4 regions of the Caldalkalibacillus uzonensis genome follow, and region 2 is predicted to be linked to each of the others. Evidence: riboswitches for the same ligand, from Rfam matches in the RefSeq annotation. Region 2 holds a riboswitch; each other region holds the start of a gene.
The links. Region 2 has a riboswitch for thiamine pyrophosphate ahead of thiE (thiamine phosphate synthase). Riboswitches for the same ligand answer to the same signal wherever they lie in the genome.
Positions count from the first base shown of each region.

Region 1: it holds a riboswitch for thiamine pyrophosphate, as region 2 does, so the genes downstream of both, J2S00_RS01005 (LuxE/PaaK family acyltransferase) here and thiE (thiamine phosphate synthase) in region 2, are expected to answer to the same signal.
Region 3: it holds a riboswitch for thiamine pyrophosphate, as region 2 does, so the genes downstream of both, thiC (phosphomethylpyrimidine synthase ThiC) here and thiE (thiamine phosphate synthase) in region 2, are expected to answer to the same signal.
Region 4: it holds a riboswitch for thiamine pyrophosphate, as region 2 does, so the genes downstream of both, thiT (energy-coupled thiamine transporter ThiT) here and thiE (thiamine phosphate synthase) in region 2, are expected to answer to the same signal.

Region 1 covers NZ_JAUSUQ010000001.1:199,631-205,138, reverse strand. The annotation lists gene J2S00_RS01015 (NAD(P)H-dependent flavin oxidoreductase) at 1-590, opposite strand, end outside; gene J2S00_RS01010 (hypothetical protein) at 809-1,108, shown strand; TPP riboswitch at 1,243-1,350, shown strand; gene J2S00_RS01005 (LuxE/PaaK family acyltransferase) at 1,444-2,568, shown strand; gene J2S00_RS01000 (acyl-CoA reductase) at 2,725-4,089, shown strand; gene J2S00_RS00995 (ABC transporter ATP-binding protein) at 4,105-4,857, shown strand; gene J2S00_RS00990 (ABC transporter permease) at 4,854-5,508, shown strand, end outside.
Region 2 covers NZ_JAUSUQ010000013.1:40,683-46,190, forward strand. The annotation lists gene J2S00_RS15460 (thiazole synthase) at 1-684, opposite strand, end outside; gene thiS (sulfur carrier protein ThiS) at 688-888, opposite strand; gene thiE (thiamine phosphate synthase) at 950-1,579, opposite strand; TPP riboswitch at 1,644-1,734, opposite strand; gene yfkAB (radical SAM/CxCxxxxC motif protein YfkAB) at 1,856-3,025, shown strand; gene J2S00_RS15480 (YitT family protein) at 3,125-3,988, shown strand; gene htpX (protease HtpX) at 4,036-4,926, opposite strand; gene nfsA (oxygen-insensitive NADPH nitroreductase) at 5,041-5,508, opposite strand, start outside.
Region 3 covers NZ_JAUSUQ010000021.1:12,899-18,406, forward strand. The annotation lists gene motA (flagellar motor stator protein MotA) at 127-927, shown strand; gene motB (flagellar motor protein MotB) at 920-1,678, shown strand; gene J2S00_RS18170 (hypothetical protein) at 1,810-2,025, shown strand; gene thiC (phosphomethylpyrimidine synthase ThiC) at 2,053-3,825, opposite strand; TPP riboswitch at 4,021-4,134, opposite strand; gene uvrA (excinuclease ABC subunit UvrA) at 4,254-5,508, opposite strand, start outside.
Region 4 covers NZ_JAUSUQ010000007.1:100,759-106,266, reverse strand. The annotation lists gene J2S00_RS10540 (1-aminocyclopropane-1-carboxylate deaminase/D-cysteine desulfhydrase) at 1-758, opposite strand, end outside; gene J2S00_RS10535 (SprT-like domain-containing protein) at 1,054-1,623, shown strand; gene cls (cardiolipin synthase) at 1,695-3,065, shown strand; gene J2S00_RS10525 (YwiB family protein) at 3,046-3,486, opposite strand; gene thiT (energy-coupled thiamine transporter ThiT) at 3,491-4,039, opposite strand; TPP riboswitch at 4,163-4,267, opposite strand; gene speB (agmatinase) at 4,381-5,253, opposite strand; gene speE (polyamine aminopropyltransferase) at 5,342-5,508, opposite strand, start outside.

The DNA of each region.
Region 1 (5,508 bases), on a different contig from region 2:
TCTGCTGCCAAAATATCTTGGCCGCTGGAAATACAACCGGCAAGAATAGTGATACCGTCCCAGAATTCCTTAACTGCACCCATAAAGGCCATGGGGTTAATTGTTCCGGCATGCCCGCCAGCCCCGTTGCAGACGAGGATAAGTCCATCAACCCCTTTTTCGGCTGCTTTTCGGGCATGAACAAGGTTGGCCACATCCGCAAAAACAAGCCCGCCATATGTATGTACAACATTGACAACAGGGGCCGGGTCACCCAGAGAGGTAATCACAATCGGAGGCTGATACTTTTTAATCAGTTCTAAATCTTCTTCATAACGTTTGTTCGTGCGATGCACGATAAGATTAACTGCCCAGGGAGCCACACGCCGCTCCGGATTTTCCCGGCGTGCTTTTTCCAGTTCTTCAATTATGTTTTGCATCCAGTCCTCTAAAATATGTGCCGTCCGGGCATTGAGCAAAGGGAATGAGCCAATGATGCCAGCTCTACAACTTTCAATGACCAATTTGGGACTGGAAACAAGAAACATGGGAGCCGCGATCACGGGCAACACCGTCTGGCCGGCAAGCTGTGGAGGAAACCTTTTTACCATTTTTCTCACCCTTCAAAACATTTTGTGATCATATATATGTCTCACTTTACCTTAAATGCCTCTCAATTGCATCTGTTTTGCCCCCTGTTCCTCCAAAAATTCCATTCTAATGATAGATCAGCTATAATACAATCACAGCTATAATGCTCAATATTCTCCTTCGTGAGTAATGAAAGTGGAAACAGTATGATAAAGTTATACGGTGGGTGAATGAAGATATGGCTTTTGGCATCAACAGAAAAGAGTTAGACATTTGGAAACACAAGGTTGCAAATGGGGAAATTGCTTTTATTACTCATTATTGGGTTCACCCTAAGTACCCTCATATTAAAACAGTGACCAAAGTCGGTTGTGCAGACATAGACAAATTGATTGTCTGGGGTAATAAGGAAGGTTTAGCCCCCGAATGGATTGACCGACATCCAAGATATCCACACTTTGATCTGATTGGAGAAAGACAAAGGAATATATTATATAAATACCATCAGTATGAGCAAATCGAACGCTTTAACATTTAAGTTTTATTATACGATTTCTTACATAGAGGTTTGTTTATATAAATACTTTAAAAACTGAATATTTTTCACCCATGAGGGGGGATGTGTTGACATTCCATTTGATTATGATAAGCTTAAGTAAACTAAATATTAGATATAACCACTAGGGGAGCCGAATCAGGCTGAGATTAAGGTGTTTAGCCTTAGAACCCTTTGAACCTGAACTGCATCATAGCAGCGTAGGGAAGTGGTTGATGTAAGATATATGTATACAAGCCATGTATTTTACGATTAACCACTTCTCGATTAAGAAGTGGTTTTTTAATTGCTTTATATGAGAGAAAGAAGGTGTGTGTATGAATGAAGCCTATTCATCAATAAAAGAAAAGGTGAGGGATTTTATATTACAGGATCAAGCTTCAGAAGAAGAATTCAATCAGTTGGCTTTGTCTTTGTTTGCTTTTCAATATGAGCATAATCAGGCTTTTCGGAAATTTTGCCGCAAACGCAGGGTATCCCCTGTTTCCGTCAAACACTTTACCGAGATACCAGCTGTACCGATTAACGCTTTTAAAGAAGCCATTTTGTCAGCTTGTCCGATAGAAGAAGCGGAAGCAATTTTTATGACCAGTGGGACGACGAACCCAGCAAAAAAGGGGAAACATTATCATCGGGATTTAGACATTTATGATTTGTCGATGCAACGTTACTTTAAACCAAATATCTTGCCGGATAGGGAACAAATCAAAATGGCCATTTTATTCCCTCCTGAAGAAGATATGCCCAATTCTTCTTTAGCTCATTATTTAAGGCTGGCGCTAGATATGTTCGGAACTGAGGATAGCCGCTATGTGGTTCAGAGTAACCATTTTGATTTGGACTTGCTTATCGATATGTTAAGAGCGAGTGAGCAAAAGGATGAGCCTGTCCTTGTGATAGGAGCGACCTTTTCATTTATTCATTTTTTAGATCATTGTAAACAAGAGGGATTAACCTTTAAGCTGCCTCAAGGAAGCAGGGTGATGGATACCGGGGGAGCCAAAGGACGGTCCAGAGAGATTTTGCCGCACCAGTTTAAGCAAGAGATGAGCATCTTATTCTCCATACCTGAAGCGTATTGTGTTAACATGTATGGCATGACAGAATTAAGCTCCCAGTTTTATGACCAAAACCTGTATCATGCAGTTAACGCAGATCATACCGCCAATCAGACCGAAAGTGTGAACAATGTAAAGGTACCACCTCACTGGGTTAGAACCTTGGTGATCGATCCAGTTACTTATAAACCTAAACCTTGCGGTGAACAAGGCATTATTGTCCATTATGATCTGGCCAATCTCAACTCGGTTCTAGCCATCATGACAGAAGATATGGGCAGATCTACACTGAACGGCTTTGAACTGTTGGGCAGGGCAACAGGAGCTGAAGCAAAGGGATGTTCTTTGGCCGTAGAGGAGTTCCTTGCGTCAAGACAGATGTAGTTATTTTTTATAGGTGTCGCAGTCAAAGGGGAGACAAGCATGAGTCCGACTATAGACTCTTTTTATTTGCCTTGTAATCTGCCAGAGGATCTGCAGCGATCGTTAGCAAGAAAAACCCTTGTATTTTCTCATCACGGGAAGGACATTTCCCTTCAGGTGCCTCAGTTAACACCTGAACAGCTGAAGTTGATTATGGAGCAGATTAAAGTTAATCGTGAACGTGGGTTAAAGCGGATGAGGGTCAATGATATCATCGAGGTCATTGATGAGGCTGTACAATCATGGTTAAACCCGCAATTTGAGCTTAGACAAATGGCTGAGGAATATCTCCCGGTCATCACAGGTTATAATTCAGAAATGATCAGACTGTTTTTAACAAAATACTTACGCTTATTTCGCAAGGAAAAACTCCAACGAATGGTGGAGGAAGATTTCCCTAACCCGTTAATCCTGGATGAATTTAGGCCCAGAAAAGCAGGGGGATTGCTTAAAGCTTATGGGCCACAGTGTACCACTCACATTTTCTCTGGCAATGTTCCCGCACTTCCCTTGTGGAGCATGGCTGCTGGAATGATTCTAAAATCGGCGACACTGGGAAAGGTCTCTTCAGCTGAGCCTTTATTTCCTGTGCTTTTTGCCCAAACACTTGAAAAAATTGAACCCAAAATGGCCGCAACGTTGGCCATCGTGTGGTGGAAGGGCGGCCAAGCTGAACTGGAGGAGATTGCTTTTAAAAGTTCAGAGGCTGTTATTGCCTATGGCAGTATGCATACAATCCAAGCGGTCAAGGCCAGAGTTCCTCATGATGTAAGGTTTGTGCCCCATGGACATAAAGTAAGTTTTGGACTTATTACCAATGAGTGCTTAGAAGGGACGACAGCATGGGAAACAGCACATTTGGCAGCTCACGATGTTTCCTGGTTTGATCAACAAGGCTGTTTATCTCCCCATGTCTTCTATGTCGAAAAGGGCGGGAAAATTTCTCCCAGGGATTTTGCCCGTATGTTAGCTCAGGAAATGGATCGATTTCAATACAAAATGCCCCGTGCCCAGTTAACAGAAGTGGAAAACCAAGCGATTTTATCATTCCGCTCAAAAGCAGAATTCCAAAGCTATTCTTCACAAAAAATTGAGTTGTTAGTGAGTAAGGGAGACACCTCCTGGACCGTTCTTTACAATGAAGAAAATGATACGGAAGCCTTCTTTCCTTTGTCTGTATTAAACAGGGTTGTCACGGTTGTACCATTAGACGATCTGGATGATCTCCCGCATAAAATCAAGGGGATCCGCACATTCGTGCAAACCGTTGGTGTGGCCTGTGGGCCATCTAAATTCAGGTCTGTCATTCGAATGCTCGGTGAAAGCGGCGTTAACAGGATTTGTGCCTTAGGTAAAATGACGGAACCCCAACCGGGTTGGCATCATGATGGGCGACTTCATTTAGCTGATTTGGTCAGGTGGTGTGATGTGGAGGGATCAGCAGAAAACATGATCGACCGGTATGATCCTTACAGGGATTAGTGAGGAGCGGTAGTGATGGAAGTAGTTATCAATGATGTCAGTTTATGCTTTCAAAAGGAAAAGCCAATTCTTAAACATGTGAATGCAAAGATTGATTCACAAGAGTTTGTCAGCATGATAGGGAAAAGTGGCAGTGGTAAAACAAGCTTACTAAAAATGATTGCGGGACTGATGAGGCCAACTGAGGGTGAAATAGAAATTGGTGGAGAGAAGGTAGACAGCCCCAGAGACGAAGTCACCTATGTTTTTCAAAAACCCGTGCTGTTAGAATGGAGAACTCTGCTTGAAAATGTTTTGCTGCCTTATGAATTACAGGGACATGTACAAGAAGAACAGCTTTCCCGGGCTAAAGAAATACTAGACTTAGTTGGTCTGAGTCAAGATATGGATAAATATCCCCATGAATGCTCTGGTGGCATGTTGTCCAGAGTCGCCTTGGCAAGAGCATTAATCACGGAACCAAAGATACTGCTTATGGATGAGCCCTTTGCTGCTTTAGATGCCCTGACTAAAGAGCAGATGCAGCACGAGCTTGAGCGTCTGTCTCAACAATTTAAACCAACCACCATATTTATCACTCATGATATTCAAGAGGCTGTATTGTTATCTGACCGTGTGTTTGTTTTAGGGGAGCGGCCGGCTCGTATTGTGGCCGAATACGCCATCCCGTTTGACCGTCCCCGGCATCATGAACTAAAGTTTGAACCACAGTTCACCCAGCTTGTTCGGGAATTGTACCAGGAAATTGAAAGAGGGAGTGCAAGATGAAAAAACCCTCTTTTTACTCACTTCTTCTTTTTGTAGGCATTATTGGGATATGGGAATGGATTGTTTATGCTTGTCAAATACGCCCGCTCATATTGCCTGCTCCATCGGCCATATTTGCCCAATTAATCACTCAGCTATTAAATGGATATTTTTGGCCACATATTTGGGCCACACTGCTTGAAATTATAGGGGGATTTATCCTTGGATCGATAATGGGCATCGGCTTAGGATTTCTAATTGCCCAATCAGATACCGTACGCAATATCATCCAACCTTACCTTATTGCCTCTCAGGCGATGCCTAAGTTGGCCTTAGCTCCACTGCTCGCCACCTGGTTTGGCTTTGGCTATGAACCTAAGATCATCATTGTGGCCCTTATTTGCTTCTTTCCATTATTGGAAAGTACCATCACAGGGCTCACCTTTGTCGATCAAGAGAGGCTTGAACTGTTTCGTTCTCTGCGGGCAAGCAAAAGGCAAACGCTCTTAAAATTACGCTTGCCTACGGCTGTCCCATATATTTTTTCAGGCCTGAGAGTGGCTGTTGTTTTAAGTGTTGTGGGCGCTGTGGTCAGTGAGTTTGTCGGGGCCAACAAAGGCTTGGGTGCCTTGATTATTTCAGCGCAATACGATACAACGTTAATCTTTTCCG
Region 2 (5,508 bases):
CGGATCTTTGGCTTTGGCAACAGGGGTATTCATCAGTACCGCAGCAGCGCCCAATTCCATGGCTTGGGCCACGTCTGCAGCAGAACCTAGACCGGCATCGACAATGATGGGCACATTGGCCTCTTCAATGATGAGACCCAAGTTATAAGGATTTAAAATACCTAATCCTGTCCCAATCGGCGCCCCTCCCGGCATCACTGCAGCTGCACCTGCTTCTTCCAGCCGCTTGCACAGCACCGGATCATCTGAAGTGTACGGTAAAACAACAAATCCTTCCTTCACCAGCTGTTCTGTTGCTTTGAGCGTCTGTACCGGATCGGGCAGGAGTGTTTTTTCGTTGACACTGATCTCCACTTTGATCCAATCTGATAGTCCCGAGGCCCGGGCCAGACGGGCAATTCTGATTGCTTCATCGGCTGTTTTGGCGCCGCTGGTATTAGGCAGATAGGTAAATGACATCCCTTCCAAATGTTGCAGAATGGCATCTTCATCAGGATACTCTAAATTTACCCGGCGAATGGCAAAGGTCAACACCTCTGCCCCCGACGCCTTAATCGCTTCATTCTGGATGTACGGATTGGGAAAGCGGCCGGTGCCAAGGAAAAAACGGGAACGCAAAGTTTTTCCGGCAATGACCAGCGGATCATTTTTCAACATGGGCTCGATCGATACTTTGTCTGGCATGGTCTAACCTCCTCCTACAAAATGAACCAGCTCAACTTTGGCTCCAGGCTTCAATTTGTATTGGCCCCACTCGGAGCGATGCACAATGTGACCATCTACTTCGGCTACCACATGGCTTTTGTTTAATTGATAGTGTTCTATCAATTCCTCGAGGGACTCACATGCCACATTTGTTTCTTTACCGTTCACAATGAGCGTTTTCACCGTTCTCACTTCCTTTTAACTCGTGCATGGACATGTATACTTGCACTATTAGCCTCATTGCTTACTTCCTGACCTGTTTAATCTTGCTGGCAAAGGCACGGGCTGCCCCTTGCACATCCTCCGCTCCGACAATGGCACTAACAATGCAAATGCGCTCCGCCCCTGCTTCCAGTACCTGATCCACATTATGCAGCTTGATGCCCCCAATGGCCACAAAAGGAATACGGATATGCGCCACGACTTCCCGCACATACTCCAGGCCAACCGGGTCAACGACATCCTCTTTGGTAATGGTTGGGAAGACAGGGCCAACACCTATATAATCAGCCCCTCCTTCCTCCGCCCGCTTGGCTTCCTCCAACTTGTGAGTGGAGATCCCGATGATTTTATCTGGGCCCAGGATTTTTCGCGCTTCTTCCAATGGCAAATCATCTTGGCCCAAATGAACGCCATCTGCATCAACGGCCAAGGCAATGTCTACATGATCGTTGACAATGAAGGGTACATCGTACCGTACACATAAGTCTTTGAGATGCTTGGCCATATCCAGCAGTTCTCTTTTGGTTTTCTTTTTTTCCCGCAGCTGTACGATGTCAGCTCCACCATTAATTGCCTCTTCAATGACCTCAAGATAGTTCCGCTCCGGGTAAAATTGTTCTCCTGTAATGACATAGAGTGAAAAGTCTTTCATGGTATATACCTCCTAAAAATAGAAAAACCACTTTCTGCGCAAGAAAGTGGAATCAGGCTCAGTCTAACACCAGATTCGACTTCCCTACGCTGGCATGATCCAGATCAGGTCATAAGGGTCTCTCTCAGCCCAAATGGGCACCCCTAGCCGAATTTGATACTCATATTCCCTTTTTTCCTTTAGTATAACCATAACCTTTATGAGGACTGATGTCAATCAGTCATTGACGAAACAGACCTTCTATCGTTAAATTAAGAAGGATAAGGAGGAATCGGCATGTTAAAACAAGACATAAAAAGGGTGACGAGCCCTGTCAACGCACACGCCTTGCTCCCTCGCAAGCGTGAGATTGACCCGTGGGAGTCGTTGTTTCGCCGGTTGGAACAAGGGACCAACAGCCTGACCAGTGTGGAATTTACCGTGACCAATCTGTGCAACCTCCGTTGTGAACATTGTGCCGTGGGCGATGTGTTAACAATGAAAGAGGCTGAGGCACGCATTCCTGTGGATGTATTGCTCAAACGCCTGGATGAAGTGGAAACACTGGATACCCTCAGCATTACTGGCGGGGAACCTATGTATAATAAAGAAATGATTGTTGACTACATTGTACCCTTGCTTCGGTACGCCAAGGAAAGGGGAGCGCAAACCCAGATCAACTCCAACTTAACCCTGGACTTGGAACGCTATGAGGCTATCTTACCTTATTTAGATGTACTGCATATTTCTTACAACTACCGCCATGCGAAAGACTTTTACCAGATTGCCTATGTCCATCACACACACCAGGTTTCTTTGGCCCAAGCGGAAAAAACCTTTCAGCGGTTAGTGGATAACACCAAAACACTGGCAAAGAAAGGAGTGTTTGTCTCAGCAGAATCGTTGTTAACCCCCTTTACTCGGGATAAAATCGGACAAATTCATCATCTGATCAAAGAGATGGGCTGCCAGCGCCACGAAGTACATCCTTTGTACCCCAGCGACTTTGCCCGGGACATGAAGGTGCTTAACTTGGATGAATTAAGAGAGACCTATCACAGGCTGTTGGATGAACGTGATCCGGACCTGTGGATCTTGTTTGGCACCCTGCCCTTCTATGCTTGCAGTCGAAACGAAGCGGATCTGGCCTTGATTAAACGCATTTACAGCACACCCAATACAACGGTACGCAATGACCCCGATGGACACAACCGCTTAAACTGTAATATTTTTACCGGGGAAGTGACCGTGACAGACTTTGGGGATGTCGGTCCACTTGGTCATGTGGAAGAGGACTCCTTTGCTTCCTGTTTTGCACGCTGGCAAGAGCATCCAGCCTTCCAGCCGATCAAATGCTGCTGTCCCCAAGCCCAGTGCAACGGTCCTAATCTTTTGGTTGCCCACACCTATTACCAAAGGGTTGACTTCCGCCACCGGCGCGGCATAAACCTGGCAGACTCTATTTGAGTAATGACTGAAAAACACTTGGCACTTCTGGTTTCTGTGCATGCTATAATATACATAGAAATTAAAGAAGTGAAAATATATAGTAACTGGAGTTGAATGATGAAACGCTTGGTAGACTACCTGGTTTTAACTGTTGGTTCTGTTATTGTCGCCGCAGGACTGGAATTGATTTTGGCACCCAATGAGCTGGTGGATGGGGGGATTACAGCCATTGCCATCATGGTGAATCACATTGGTGATATCCCCATCTGGCTCACATTTATCATGCTTAATATTCCGACACTGATCGTGGCTGCCAGATATATGGGTCAACGCTTTGTCTACCGGACCCTGTACGCCAACCTGATTACCGGTATTGGCTTATACTGGATGGCTCCGCTTCCCGCCATTACCTCCTCTGAAGTCCTCATTGTGCTGTATGGCGGCCTGCTGCTTGGCGTTGGCATCGGTTTGGTGGTTAAAGCGGGCGGTGCCATTGACGGCACTGAGATGATCGCCATCTGGCTGAACAAGCGTTACCATATCCCCATCAGCACCTTCTTGTTAGGCATTAATGCTATCATTTTATCGGCGGCTGCCTTTGTATTTACCATTGAAAAGGCGATGTTCTCAATTGCTGTGTTCTACATTGTCTCCAAAATGATTGACTTTGTGCTGGATGGCCTGAATCAGGGCAAGTCAGTGATGATTATCTCCGAGAAACCGGATGAAGTGGCCCAAGCCATTATGGACGAATTTGAAATTGGAGTCACCTACTTGTACGGTGAGGGGGGATACACTGGTGATCAACGGAAAATTGTATACTGCATCACCAACCGCTTTTTGTATCCCAAACTGAAAGAGCTGGTCTTAGCTATTGATGCCAGTGCGGTGATAGAGGCCTCCTACGTGGCTGAAACCACAGGCGTTAAACAGCCGGTTCCTTTTTCTTTTGACCGCTGGAATCGTGAGGACACGAAGTAAATGTTAAAGGGCTTGCTCCATCATTGTGTGGAGCAAGCCCTTTAATTTTATCTGGCTTCTAAACGGCGGATACGCTCATCTAAGTCAGGGTGGGAAGCAAACAGCTTGGACAAGCTTTGCTTATTGTTAATTTTAAGGGTTTGCAACGCTTGCTGGCTGTCATCCACCCGGTTCACATACGCCTTTAATGAAGAGAGAGCATGAATCATTTTGTCCTTTCCTGCCAGATCAGCCCCACCACGGTCAGCATGGAATTCACGGTAACGGGAGTAAGCCATCACCACGATGCTGCCTAAGATGGAGAATAAAAGCTGGAAAACAATGATGGCAATAAAATGGACAACGGGTTGCAAGTCTTCTCTGACAAAGCGAGATGCAGCAAAGGCAATAACCCGTGCCAGGAAGACCACAAAGGTGTTGATGACCCCTTGCAAGAGTGTCATAGTGACCATATCGCCATTGGCGATGTGAGCCACTTCATGGGCCAGTACTCCTTCTACTGCATCGTCATCCATCGTGTCTAAGAGTCCCGTAGAAACGGCAACAAGTGACCGTTTTTTGGTCGGACCTGTGGCAAAAGCATTCACCTCAGGAGATTGATAGATACCTACTTCCGGCATGTGAGTTAAGCCTGCTGCTCTGGACAGGCGGTGCACTTTCTCTACGATCATACGCTCCCGGGGAGAAAGAGGCCCGTCTGGATCCAACACGTGCACGCCCATCATTTTCTTGGCCATCCAGCGGGACATGGCCAATGACATAAACGCACCTGTAAAACCAACAATAGCACTAAAAATAAGCAAAGACAGAAGATTAATGCCATCGCCAGTTAGATACCATTCAAAGCCTGTTAAGGTCGTAATAAGAGATAGAACAATACCGATCGTAAGCAAAATCATAATGTTGGTCAAGATGAAGAAGAAAATCCGTCGAGCCATTCTCATCCTCCTATCCCGTATAAAATTTCCTACTGATTTTCCTACTTCATTATACCCTGTTTATGAACAGGCGAAATCCTGATCAAACTGAAGTTCACAGATTTGTCACTTTTCTTACTTCAGGGGAAAGCCCCGCTTTTCCAAAAATGATTTCATATGGGTGCGGGAGGGGGTAGAGAGCGTTTTGACCATCATATCCGACCAAGTATCTTGGCGTTTGCCTTTTGTCCTTTGAATATAGTATTGTTTTACCTCTTGATCATACTGTTTCAAGTCTTCAGCGACTGTATGGATATCCGGATAGCCATTCTCAAAATAGACGCAAGATTGGGGAAGCCGGGGCTTTTGCTCCGGATCTTGTGCTGGATATCCTAAACACATGCCAAAAACAGGATACACTTTTTCCGGCAACTGTAATAACTGAGCAACTTTATCTGGATTGTTGCGGATGCCTCCAATGTACACAACACCCAGCCCATGCGCCTCGGCCGCAACCGCTGCATTTTGAGCTGCCAGTGCCGCATCCACTGTGGCCACAATAAATTTCTCTGTTGTTTCTAGCGTTTCCGTCACATCCACACC
Region 3 (5,508 bases), on a different contig from region 2:
GTTGACGAATTGTGTCAAATTTGTTGAAGAATCATGTCAGACTGGTGATGAACCATTAAACTCTTTGCCGATATTAGCCGATATAATGGATAGAAACTATTTTAGAGATAAAGGGATGACGACGCAATGGATAAAACATCACTTTTCGGCATTATCATTGGTATTGCTGCTCTCTTGTTAGGCCTGACGGCCAAGGGATCTCCTCTGAGCATTTTGCTTAATCCCGCAGCTATGATCATTATTCTCGTAGGTACCGTCGCTTCTGTTTCCATCGCCTTTCCCTTCAGCGAACTGAAAAAACTTCCGGCACTATTTCGCGTGATCTTCAGTAATCAGAAACTGCCTGACATTCAAGAGCTGATCCCCCAGTTTAAGGACTGGGCCAATATTGCCCGCCGTGAAGGGCTTTTGGCCCTGGAAGATCATGTGGAACAAATTGAGGATCCGTTCTTAAAATATGGCATGAAAATGGTGATTGACGGGCAATCCCCCGAATTTATCCGCCAAATGATGGAAGAAGATCTGGATGCCATGGCTGAGCGCCATGCCGCTGGTGCCCAAATCTTTTCTCAGGCAGGAACGTATGCACCCACGCTGGGGGTCCTTGGAGCTGTGATGGGTTTAATTGCCGCCCTGGGTGATTTAGATGATATAGAACGTTTGGGACCTGCCATTGCCGCAGCCTTTGTAGCCACATTATTAGGTATTTTTACCGGTTATGTGCTATGGCATCCCATGGCCAACAAATTGAAGCTCAAATCTCAGCAGGAAATACAAGTGAAACAGGTGATGATCGAAGGTATTCTGGCCATTCAAGAAGGGGTTTCGCCCCGGGTGATTGAGGATAAGTTGCTCGCTTATGTGCCAACTAAGAAGCGGCAAGTGAATGGCTATACCGTTCAAGAAGGGGAAGAGCTGAATGTCTAGACTTAAAAAACGCAAACATGATGAGCATATTGACGAGACGTGGTTAATCCCCTACGCGGATATGCTCACCTTGCTGTTAGCTCTGTTTATCATCTTATTTGCTTCCAGCACGCTGGATGCCCAAAAATTTGAGCGGATTATTCAGTCCTTTGCTATTGCTTTTCATGGTGGCCAACCAACGGCCATGACTGTAGGCCCCCCTCCTGTGCCGGACGATGTTGACGAGGAGGAAACAGAGGAGACAGTAGAGCCGGCAAAGTTAACTCCGCTTCAACAAGAGATGGAAGACCTGCGCAAGCTGCAGGAACGGATTAATACGTATATCAAGCAAAACAACCTTCAGTTAAGCCTAAAAACAGAGTTGACCGAGGCAGGGTTGATTATCACCATTCTTGACCATGCTCTGTTTGATTCAGGCAGTGCGGTTGTCAAACCGGAGGCAGTCAAGTTGGCCAGGGAAATCTCCAATCTATTGATCTCCGATCCTCCCCGCCATATCGAGATTTCCGGTCACACCGATAATGTGCCCATTCACAACAGCAACTTCCGCTCCAACTGGGACTTGAGTGCCATGCGGGCGATTAATTTTCTGAAAATCATCTTGGAGAATGACAACTTATCCCCTGAGTACTTCAGTGTACGCGGGTATAGCGAGTACAGACCAGTGGCCACAAATGACTCCGCGGCAGGACGCCAGCAAAACAGACGGGTGGAAGTGCTAATTTTGCCCAATTACCAAGCCCAGCAGTGAAAACAGGATACTTTAATCCCTTGCTGAGGATATTTTGTCCCTTTTTGTCATAGATATGGAACAAGCACTAAGCTGCCGACGCAAGCTATGTGCTGGTAAAGATATCTACTCTTGGGAAAGCGGGGACTTTTATGGAGCTGTTGGCACTGCTTCCCTCTCTTATTCTGTTCGGGGGATGCATCTACGTCCTTTATCTGTTGTTGGTGAAGGTGGTGCTGGTACGCCGGATGGATTGCCAGGTTTGCTTATATTCCTTTAAATCTCCTTTAGGCAAAGTGAAGGTGACATGCCCTCACTGCAGCGCCCAATATATTATTCGTAAAGATAAAACTGTGAAGGGCCCTTGACCGAGCCCTTCACTGCATACAATATGGTTATTTATAGAGCTGACTTCCCCTATCCCTAAATTCTTCCGCCTTTTCTTTTAATCCCTTTCGGACCGCCTCATCTATCTCCAAACCTTTTGTCCGGGAATACTCGCGCAGATCATGAGTGATTTTCATACTGCAAAACTTGGGTCCGCACATGGAACAAAAGTGAGCTGTCTTTGCCCCTTCAGCGGGGAGGGTTTCGTCATGATAGGCCCTGGCCCGTTCCGGATCAAGTGACAAGTTAAACTGATCCTTCCACCGAAATTCAAAACGTGCCTTTGACAGTGCGTCATCTCTTTTTTGGGCATTGGGATGGCCTTTGGCCAAGTCAGCTGCATGAGCGGCAATTTTATAAGCGATGACACCTTCACGTACATCATCCTTGTTAGGCAAACCAAGGTGCTCCTTAGGAGTGACATAACACAGCATTGCAGTTCCGTGCCATCCGATAACTGCTGCACCAATAGCAGATGTGATATGATCGTAGCCGGGAGCAATGTCCGTTGTCAGAGGACCTAATGTATAGAATGGCGCTTCTTGGCATATGTCCATTTGTTTATCCACATTTTCTTTAAGCAAATGCAGGGGCACATGTCCCGGACCTTCTACCATAACCTGAACATCATATTCCCAAGCCATTTTTGTTAACTCACCCAGTGTTTCCAATTCTGCGAACTGGGCTTCATCGTTGGCGTCGGCAATAGATCCTGGCCGCAGTCCATCACCTAAAGAAACGGCAATATCATACTGATTCAGGATCTGACAGATCTCTGCAAAATGGGTATACAAGAAATTTTCTTCATGATGGGCTAAACACCATGCTGCCATAATGGAACCTCCCCGGGAAACGATGCCTGTCACCCTGCCTGCAGTCAGTGGAATATATCTTAACAGTACGCCGGCATGAATCGTAAAATAATCTACTCCTTGTTCAGCCTGTTCAATCAGCGTGTCCCGGTATATCTCCCATGTTAATGCTTCGGGTTTGCCGTTTACTTTCTCAAGGGCTTGATAGATCGGTACCGTACCAACAGGAACAGGCGAATTGCGGATAATCCACTCCCGGGTCGTGTGAATGTCTTGGCCGGAAGACAAATCCATGATCGTATCTGCTCCCCAACGAATAGCCCAAGTCATTTTTTCGACCTCTTCGGCAATAGATGAGCTGACGGCCGAGTTGCCAATATTGGCATTCACTTTAACATGAAAATGACGTCCAATGATCATAGGTTCACTTTCAGGATGATTAATGTTGACTGGAATAATCGCCCGGCCCCGGGCAACTTCATCCCGGACAAATTCTGGAGAAACCCCTTCACGCAAGGCCACAAACTCCATTTCTGGCGTAATGATTCCCTGCCGGGCATAATAGCGTTGTGTCACGATTTTGCCCTTCTTTGCCCGCAGCGGCTTTCTGGCCAAACCTTGAAGCTGATCACTGGCCTGCTTATGATCAACCGAACGATAGCCATTATCTTCGGGCTTTACTTTCCTGCCTTCATATTCTTCAACATCCCCTCTCTCCAAAATCCAATTTCTCCGTAGTGGAGGGAGCCCTTTACTGAGATCCACTTGCTGTTCTGGATCCGTATAGGGCCCGCTTGTATCATACACTCTGACAGAAGGATTTTTTTCTTCCCCCTCTGGCTTGATTGTCGGTGTTTGTTCAATTTCTCGCATAGGAACCTTAATGTCTGGTCTGGAGCCTTGTACATACACTTTACGACTGCCCGGAAATGATGGAATCGAAATACGTGGTTGAACATCTTTTACCATAATAAAAGCCTCCTTTTTAATTGTGGTGAAGGAGGACATGATCCGGGTCATTCAAGCTGACGGGCAGCACATCAGTATATGCTGGTCATCGTTTAAAACACTTTGCAGCAAGCTAAAAAGCCAGGTCCTGAATATGGACCCGGCTTGTGTTCATTCGGTCGCGCTGCCACAACCTCTCAGCACACTGAAACGTGCTGCATCCGCTGCTTACTTCCCCACGCTGGCATTACCCAGATCAGGTCCAAAGGGTTAAGGAACTTCATCGCGTTCCTTTCTCAGCCCGGCTCACAGGCACCCCTAGTAACAATATTATTAATTTTACACAAATGAGTATATCGCAAAAAGTTTGGTAATTCAACCCTATTAATAAAATCCGTGTGACCACCAATCAGTGTCACACGGATAAACGGTCGTACCCGATTTTATTATCATGTTTTCACTGTCTCTTTTTTGTTCATCCGCTGCCGGTCCCGCTCCAGAATGGGCCCTAGATAGCGACCCGTATAAGAGCGTTGGACACGGCTAATCTCTTCCGGCGTGCCGGTGGCCACAATCTCTCCCCCCCGGTCGCCTCCTTCAGGTCCCAGGTCAATGATATAATCGGCCACCTTAATGACATCCAGATGATGCTCAATTACCAGTACCGTATCTCCATTGTCTACCAGGCGCTGCAATACCTCAAGTAAGCGGCGGATATCTTCGATGTGCAACCCGGTAGTGGGCTCATCCAAGATGTACAAGGTACGCCCCGTGCTGCGGCGGTGCAATTCGGAAGCCAGCTTCACCCGCTGCGCCTCTCCCCCGGACAATGTGGTGGCTGGCTGGCCCAGGCGCATATAACCCAGGCCGACATCCTGCAAGGTTTGCAGCTTGCGCTTGATACGTGGAATGTTTTGGAAAAACTCCAGCGCTTCCTCCACTGTCATATCTAGCACATCAGCAATGGTTTTACCTTTGTAAGTGACCTCCAGTGTTTCCCGGTTGTAACGCTTGCCCTTGCACACCTCACAAGGCACATACACATCGGGCAAAAAGTGCATCTCAATCTTAATGATCCCGTCTCCCCGGCACGCTTCACAGCGCCCTCCCTTGACGTTAAAGCTGAAGCGTCCTTTTTTGTATCCCCTCATTTTCGCTTCATTGGTTTGGGCAAACACCTCTCGGATATCATCAAACACGCCTGTATAGGTGGCTGGATTGGAACGGGGCGTGCGCCCGATCGGCGACTGGTCAATATTGACCACTTTGTCCAGATGTTCTGTGCCTTTAATCCCCTGATGCTCACCAGGCTTTACTTTGGAGCGGTAATATTCCCGCATCAAGGCTTTAAGCAGTATTTCGTTGACCAGTGTGCTTTTGCCAGAGCCAGAGACGCCGGTTACACAACTGAGCACCCCCAGAGGCACCTTGACGTTAACATTTTTAAGATTGTTTTCCCTGGCCCCATGAATCTCCAGCCATTTGCCGTTGGGCTGGCGCCGTTCTGCCGGAAGGGGGATAAATTTTTTGCCGCTTAAATACTGGCCGGTCAAGGAGTTGGGATTGTTCATCACCTCTTCCGGTGTCCCTTGGGCCACCACCCGTCCGCCGTGGGCACCGGCTCCCGGCCCGATATCGATCAAATGGTCGGCGGCCAGCATGGTATCCTCATCATGCTCCACCACCAGCAAGGTGTTACCCAAA
Region 4 (5,508 bases), on a different contig from region 2:
GCTTCTGCCGTCAGCTTGCCATAACCGGGACCGATATAGGCATCATCAAGCAGTAACTCCTTCTCTTCCCAGGCCGGTTCACATTCATAAATGCAGCGCTTGATTCTGTCGGCGATATCGGGTGCGGGCAGCCAGGGGCTGATTCCCAAGATGCGGGTTGAGTCATACCGTCCGGCCCGTTCATTAGCCAAAAACAGACCGGCAAACGTCCCCCCGCTTCCGGCAGTTACCACAATCAAGTCAAAATCATGTTCCCCCAACTCTTGATAGGCATCTACATAACCTAAGGCACCCAAGCCGTTGGAACCGCCGATAGGAATTAAATAGGGCCTGTGTCCCTCTTGGACAAGGGACTGATAAGCCTCTTCCAGCGCAGCCTCCATCTCTTCCGCCGTACGGGCTCCGCTGAAACGAATATCTGCCCCGAGGAGATGGTTGAAAAACAAATTGGCCCGTCGCTGGCCGGGATCACGTCCAGCCAGCACCAGCACCGGTTTTAAGCCCACCTGCACGGCGACAGCAGCTGTCGCTTTGGCGTGGTTAGACTGCGGTCCCCCTGTGGTGAGCACGGTGTCGGCCTCTTGAGCTAAGGCATCAGCCATAATATACCCCAGCTTGCGGATTTTATTTCCTCCCGTCACGATGGATCCGGTCAGATCATCCCGCTTGATCCAGATTTCCACCCCCAAATCTTCACTCAAACGCTCCAGTGGGTGCAAGGGTGTTGGAGTGAGGCTTAACGCCAAAGGCTTGATCATTTCAAGGAGACCTCCTGTTTACGTGTTGGTCAGGTACTTGTTGGCTTACAGATAATAAGTTATTACCTGTTGTGCATGACCTCTTTGTCATGATACAGTGCTTGGTCGGCCTGATGCAATAACTGTTCAATTCGTAAATGGTCCATTTCAATCTTTCTCAATTATAACATTAGGCCTATTGTTTCAATAGAACATCAACACCTGCTGTTCTGACATGGACCACACTTCACATATGGGTGCGTTGCTGCTCGCTGTTCATGGTAAACTAGGATTAAGCAGCAAAAGGGGAAGGAACATGATCACAATGCCTGAACACGAGACACCCAAACGTACCGTTGATATGGACCCCCAAAAATTAAAGCGGCTGGCCAACAAACTGTCCCTCCACTTTTGGGGAAAGCCGTGCCAGATTCCTGTTGCCTGGAACGGGCGCCTGAGGAGAACCATGGGCCGCTTCTTGTTTACTGAACAAAGTGGGAAACGGACACCCCTCAAAATTGAGCTGAGCAAATACGCCGCCCAATGGATTGACAGGGACATTTTCGTCGCTGTTTTGTTGCATGAGTTATGCCATTATCATTTATTTATTCAAGGCCAGCCCTATCAAGACCATCATCCTGTCTTTGAACAGGAATTAAAACGCGTAGGGGCCATCTCCACTCAGCGCGTGCAACTTCCTCAGAAAGCCTATAAACTGTATTGCCAAGGCTGTGAACGTTACCTGGGAATACGCCGGCGCTTAAACACCTCCCGTTACCGCAGCCAGTGCTGCCAAAAAGCAATTGTAAAGAAAGAAACCTGGCTGGGTGAGTTCCGCTATGACGGACACATCTTGAAAAACAGCAAAGTTCGCCTTCCGGAGTGATATTTTGAACGGTCATCTCCAATACTATAAGATACGCATGCCTTGGAACGCCATAAAGGAGATGATCCATGTTGACCCTGCTAATCATCTTAGTGATTGTGATCGGTATAATCGGCCTGGCCGCCCTCTATGTGGCGGGACAGCATGTATACTTGCGCCGGCAATTTCAAAAAAAGGAACAGGCAGACGGGCGCTTGTTCCAGCGCGTCAGACACAATCTCAATGAACGCCTTTCGGTCAAGGAAGCTGAACAACGCTTTAAACTGGAACTCCACACTGAGGTGTTGCAGTTTATTAAAGCAAACACTGATTTTCCCCTCACCCAAAATGACCGCTTGCGCATTCTGAATAACGGAGAAGAGTTGTTTCCCGCTTTGTTTGAGGAAATAGCAAAGGCGAAACATCATGTGCACATCCTGTTCTACACGGTGCAGAACGATCATATCTCTAATAAACTGTTTGAGAAACTGGAACAAAAAGTACAGGAAGGGGTTCAGGTCCGTCTCTTGGTTGACGGCGTGGGCAGCCATTCACTGATTGGCGGGAAAAGGTTTAAGGAGTTACAAAAGCGGGGTATTCAGTGCAGCGTCTTTACCCCTCCCCGGCTGCGCTTTTTGCCGTACATGAACTTCCGCAATCACCGCAAAATTGTGGTGATTGATGGCAACGTTGCCTTTACGGGGGGTTTGAATGTAGGGGATGAATATGTACATCGTGACCCCAATACAGGCTTCTGGCGAGATGTGCACCTGTTGATTGAAGGGGAAAGTGTATTACTTATGCAGCGTATTTTTGCTACAGACTGGTACTATACCACAGGGGAATTGCTGGAGGAAAACGAGCAGTTTTTCCCCACGTTTACCACAGAAGAAACCCAGCAGCATGATCAAGGAACCATCTTGGCCCAGGTGGTGCCCAGCGGTCCGGATATGACCCGCTCCATGGCCAAGGACAGTTATCTTAAAGTGATTTGTGCGGCCAAAGAGCGGGTCTGGCTGGGCACCCCCTACTTCGTCCCCGATCAGGAAATGATCGAGGCCTTGAAACAGGCCAGAAAAAGAGGGATCGAAGTTAAGCTGATCGTACCCAAACGGACAGACAATCCTCTGGCCCACTATGCTTCCTTCCATTTTCACAAACAATTGTTGCCCGCTGGCGTGGAAATCTATTTGTACGAGAAAGGTTTTTACCATGCCAAGATTGCCTTAGTGGACAATTATATCGCCAATATCGGCAGTGTTAATTTGGACCGGCGCAGTTTTTATTACAGCTTTGAAGCCGGGTTGTTTATTTATGACCGTCATATTTGCCAACGGATGGAAACCATTTTTAAGCAGGATTTAAAGGACTGTAAGCCCCTTCTTCCTGAGCAGTTATACCGTCAGCCGTTATGGGCTAAGGCGGCGACACAGTTGTCACTCATCATGGCGCCCTGGCTGTGAGCGTCAGGGTAAAGTGGATATCACTTACGCCATTGCCATTAAGAGACAAATAATAAGCCCAATGCAGTTCCCCTTGCTGTTCTGAGATAGTGGCCAGCGGTTTAAACCGATAGGCGGTGGTATGGGTCTCCATGTGTAACGGTCCATACGGCGTATGGTAGATGCCTCGTGTGGTGGTGCCCGGCCGGTACACATGGTTCATGCTGGCCGCGCCATGACGGATCACCGTCAACCGGTCTTCCTCCAGCTTCAACGTCGTATTAATGGGGCCTTCTTCACTATGCTCTATATATTTGAGATAATAGACCTTTCCTTTGCGATACAACATTCCCGGCACTGTTTCAACCTGCTCATCCACCGGTTGACCGTGTTCAAAAGTTTGGACATGAATATTTAACATCACTGATTGTTTTTCACGCATCTCATCACCTAACTTTGAAAAGTTGGGGACGCATTTTGATCAATAAAATCATAATCACTAAACTAATGATCATTTCTGGTAATAAATAGGACAGATTGTACAAGGCAGAATAGGTGGCCACAGGCATTCCTTCAGGGGCATAAGCCCCAAACCATACCACACCAGAGATAAAATGACTGAGAAAACGCAATCCTGAAGCCAGCACAATGCCAATTGCAGCCAACCCCATCATTTTCCCGGAAGCGCGGGTCTTATGAAGGGCAAACAGACCTGCTGTTCCCAACAGGGCGTAAGCCAAAGGATAATCCAGCACCAACTGCACGGGATGCACCACATAACCACCCTGCACTACCTTTATGATACCCACAATGAGTCCAGCGATCAAACCTGCCGTCAATCCCCGGCGCAAAGCCAGTACAAAGATCGGTACCATAACCAGTGAAATTGAGCCTCCGTAGGCCCATAACGCTCCAAATTTAATAAAACTGAATACATAGGCTACAGCAGCCATAACAGCTGTTTCCACCATAATAAGCAGACGTTCTCGTTCCATCATTCTCCCCTCCATTTTAAGTGTAACTACATAAAAAACCACTCCAAAGGAGGAGTGGTCGAGACAGAAATGTATCCATACCAGATTGCCAACAGCTGACCCCATGTATGGACAACCTGAAAGGCCATTTCTGTTCCACTTTCCTCCGCTAGCATGACCCAGATCAGGTTCAAAGGGTTGGGGCAACTGCCCCTCTCAGCCCGCCTGCGGGCACCCCTAGTGGAACAGGTCAATATATGGGATTTGGCTCTATTATAGCATAGCATCAATCACTTGACACAACCCTGACGTTGAGGGACCAGTTAACCTTTTGAACTTAAATTTTGCCCAGCACAGCAGTTTTATTTGACCCAGCCCAGCAGCATCTCTCGTACCAGCTTGGAAGCGACAATCTGTGTTTTTTCTGTCGGATCATACACAGGTGCCACCTCCACCAGATCCGCACCCACGATATCAACATCAGCTTTAGCTAGCAAATGGATCGCTTCCAAGAGTTCAGTGGAACTGATTCCTCCTGCTTCAGCTGTGCCCGTTCCCGGGGCAAAAGCAGGATCCAACACATCAATGTCAATGGTCACGTAAACTTTTTTTCCGGCCATTGAGGGCAGTGCTTCTTTTAATGGTTTGACCACTTCAAAGGGGTAAAAATGCATGCCGGATTCCCGCCCATACTGAAATTCTTCCCGTGTTCCGGAACGGATACCGAACGAATAGACCCTCTCCGGCCCCAACAGCTGGCATGCTTTTCTGATGGGCGTGGCATGAGAGAGCGGCTCACCCTCATACTCTTCCCGCAAATCGGCATGGGCATCGATATGGATGAGATAAACATCCTTAAACCGGCACTGGACTTCCTGAATGATGGGCCAGGTAACCAGATGCTCTCCGCCCAGGCCCAGGGGAAATTTGCCATCCTGCAGCACCTTGCGCACAAAGTCAGCAATCATGTCTAAACTGCGGGCCGGATTGCCGAAAGGCAGCGGAATATCTCCGGCATCAAAAAAGCGGATGTCTTGAAGATGACGGTCCAAATAGGGGCTGTACTCTTCCAAACCGATAGACACTTCCCTGATGCGGGCTGGACCAAAGCGTGATCCTGGCCGGAAGCTGACTGTGAAATCCATAGGCATGCCATAGATCACCGCTTCACTTTCCTCATAATGAGGATGGCTGGCGATAAACACCTGCCCCGAATAGGCTTCATCAAAACGCATGGTCATCCTCCTTCAGGCCCTGTCTGTAAAAATCCTGATTCATCTTATCCCCGGGATGAAAATGTGGGGACCGTTCCTATACCAAGGCCTACTCGATTAAATCCTTAACAAATTTGGGCAATGCAAACGCCGCTTGATGTACCTCAGGCGTGTAGTATTTGGTTTCAAAGTCCAGTTGTCCCGGCAAGCTCGCGCTTAAAGGATCATACTTTTTGGAGCCGATGGTGAAGGTCCACATTCCGCTGGGATAGGTGG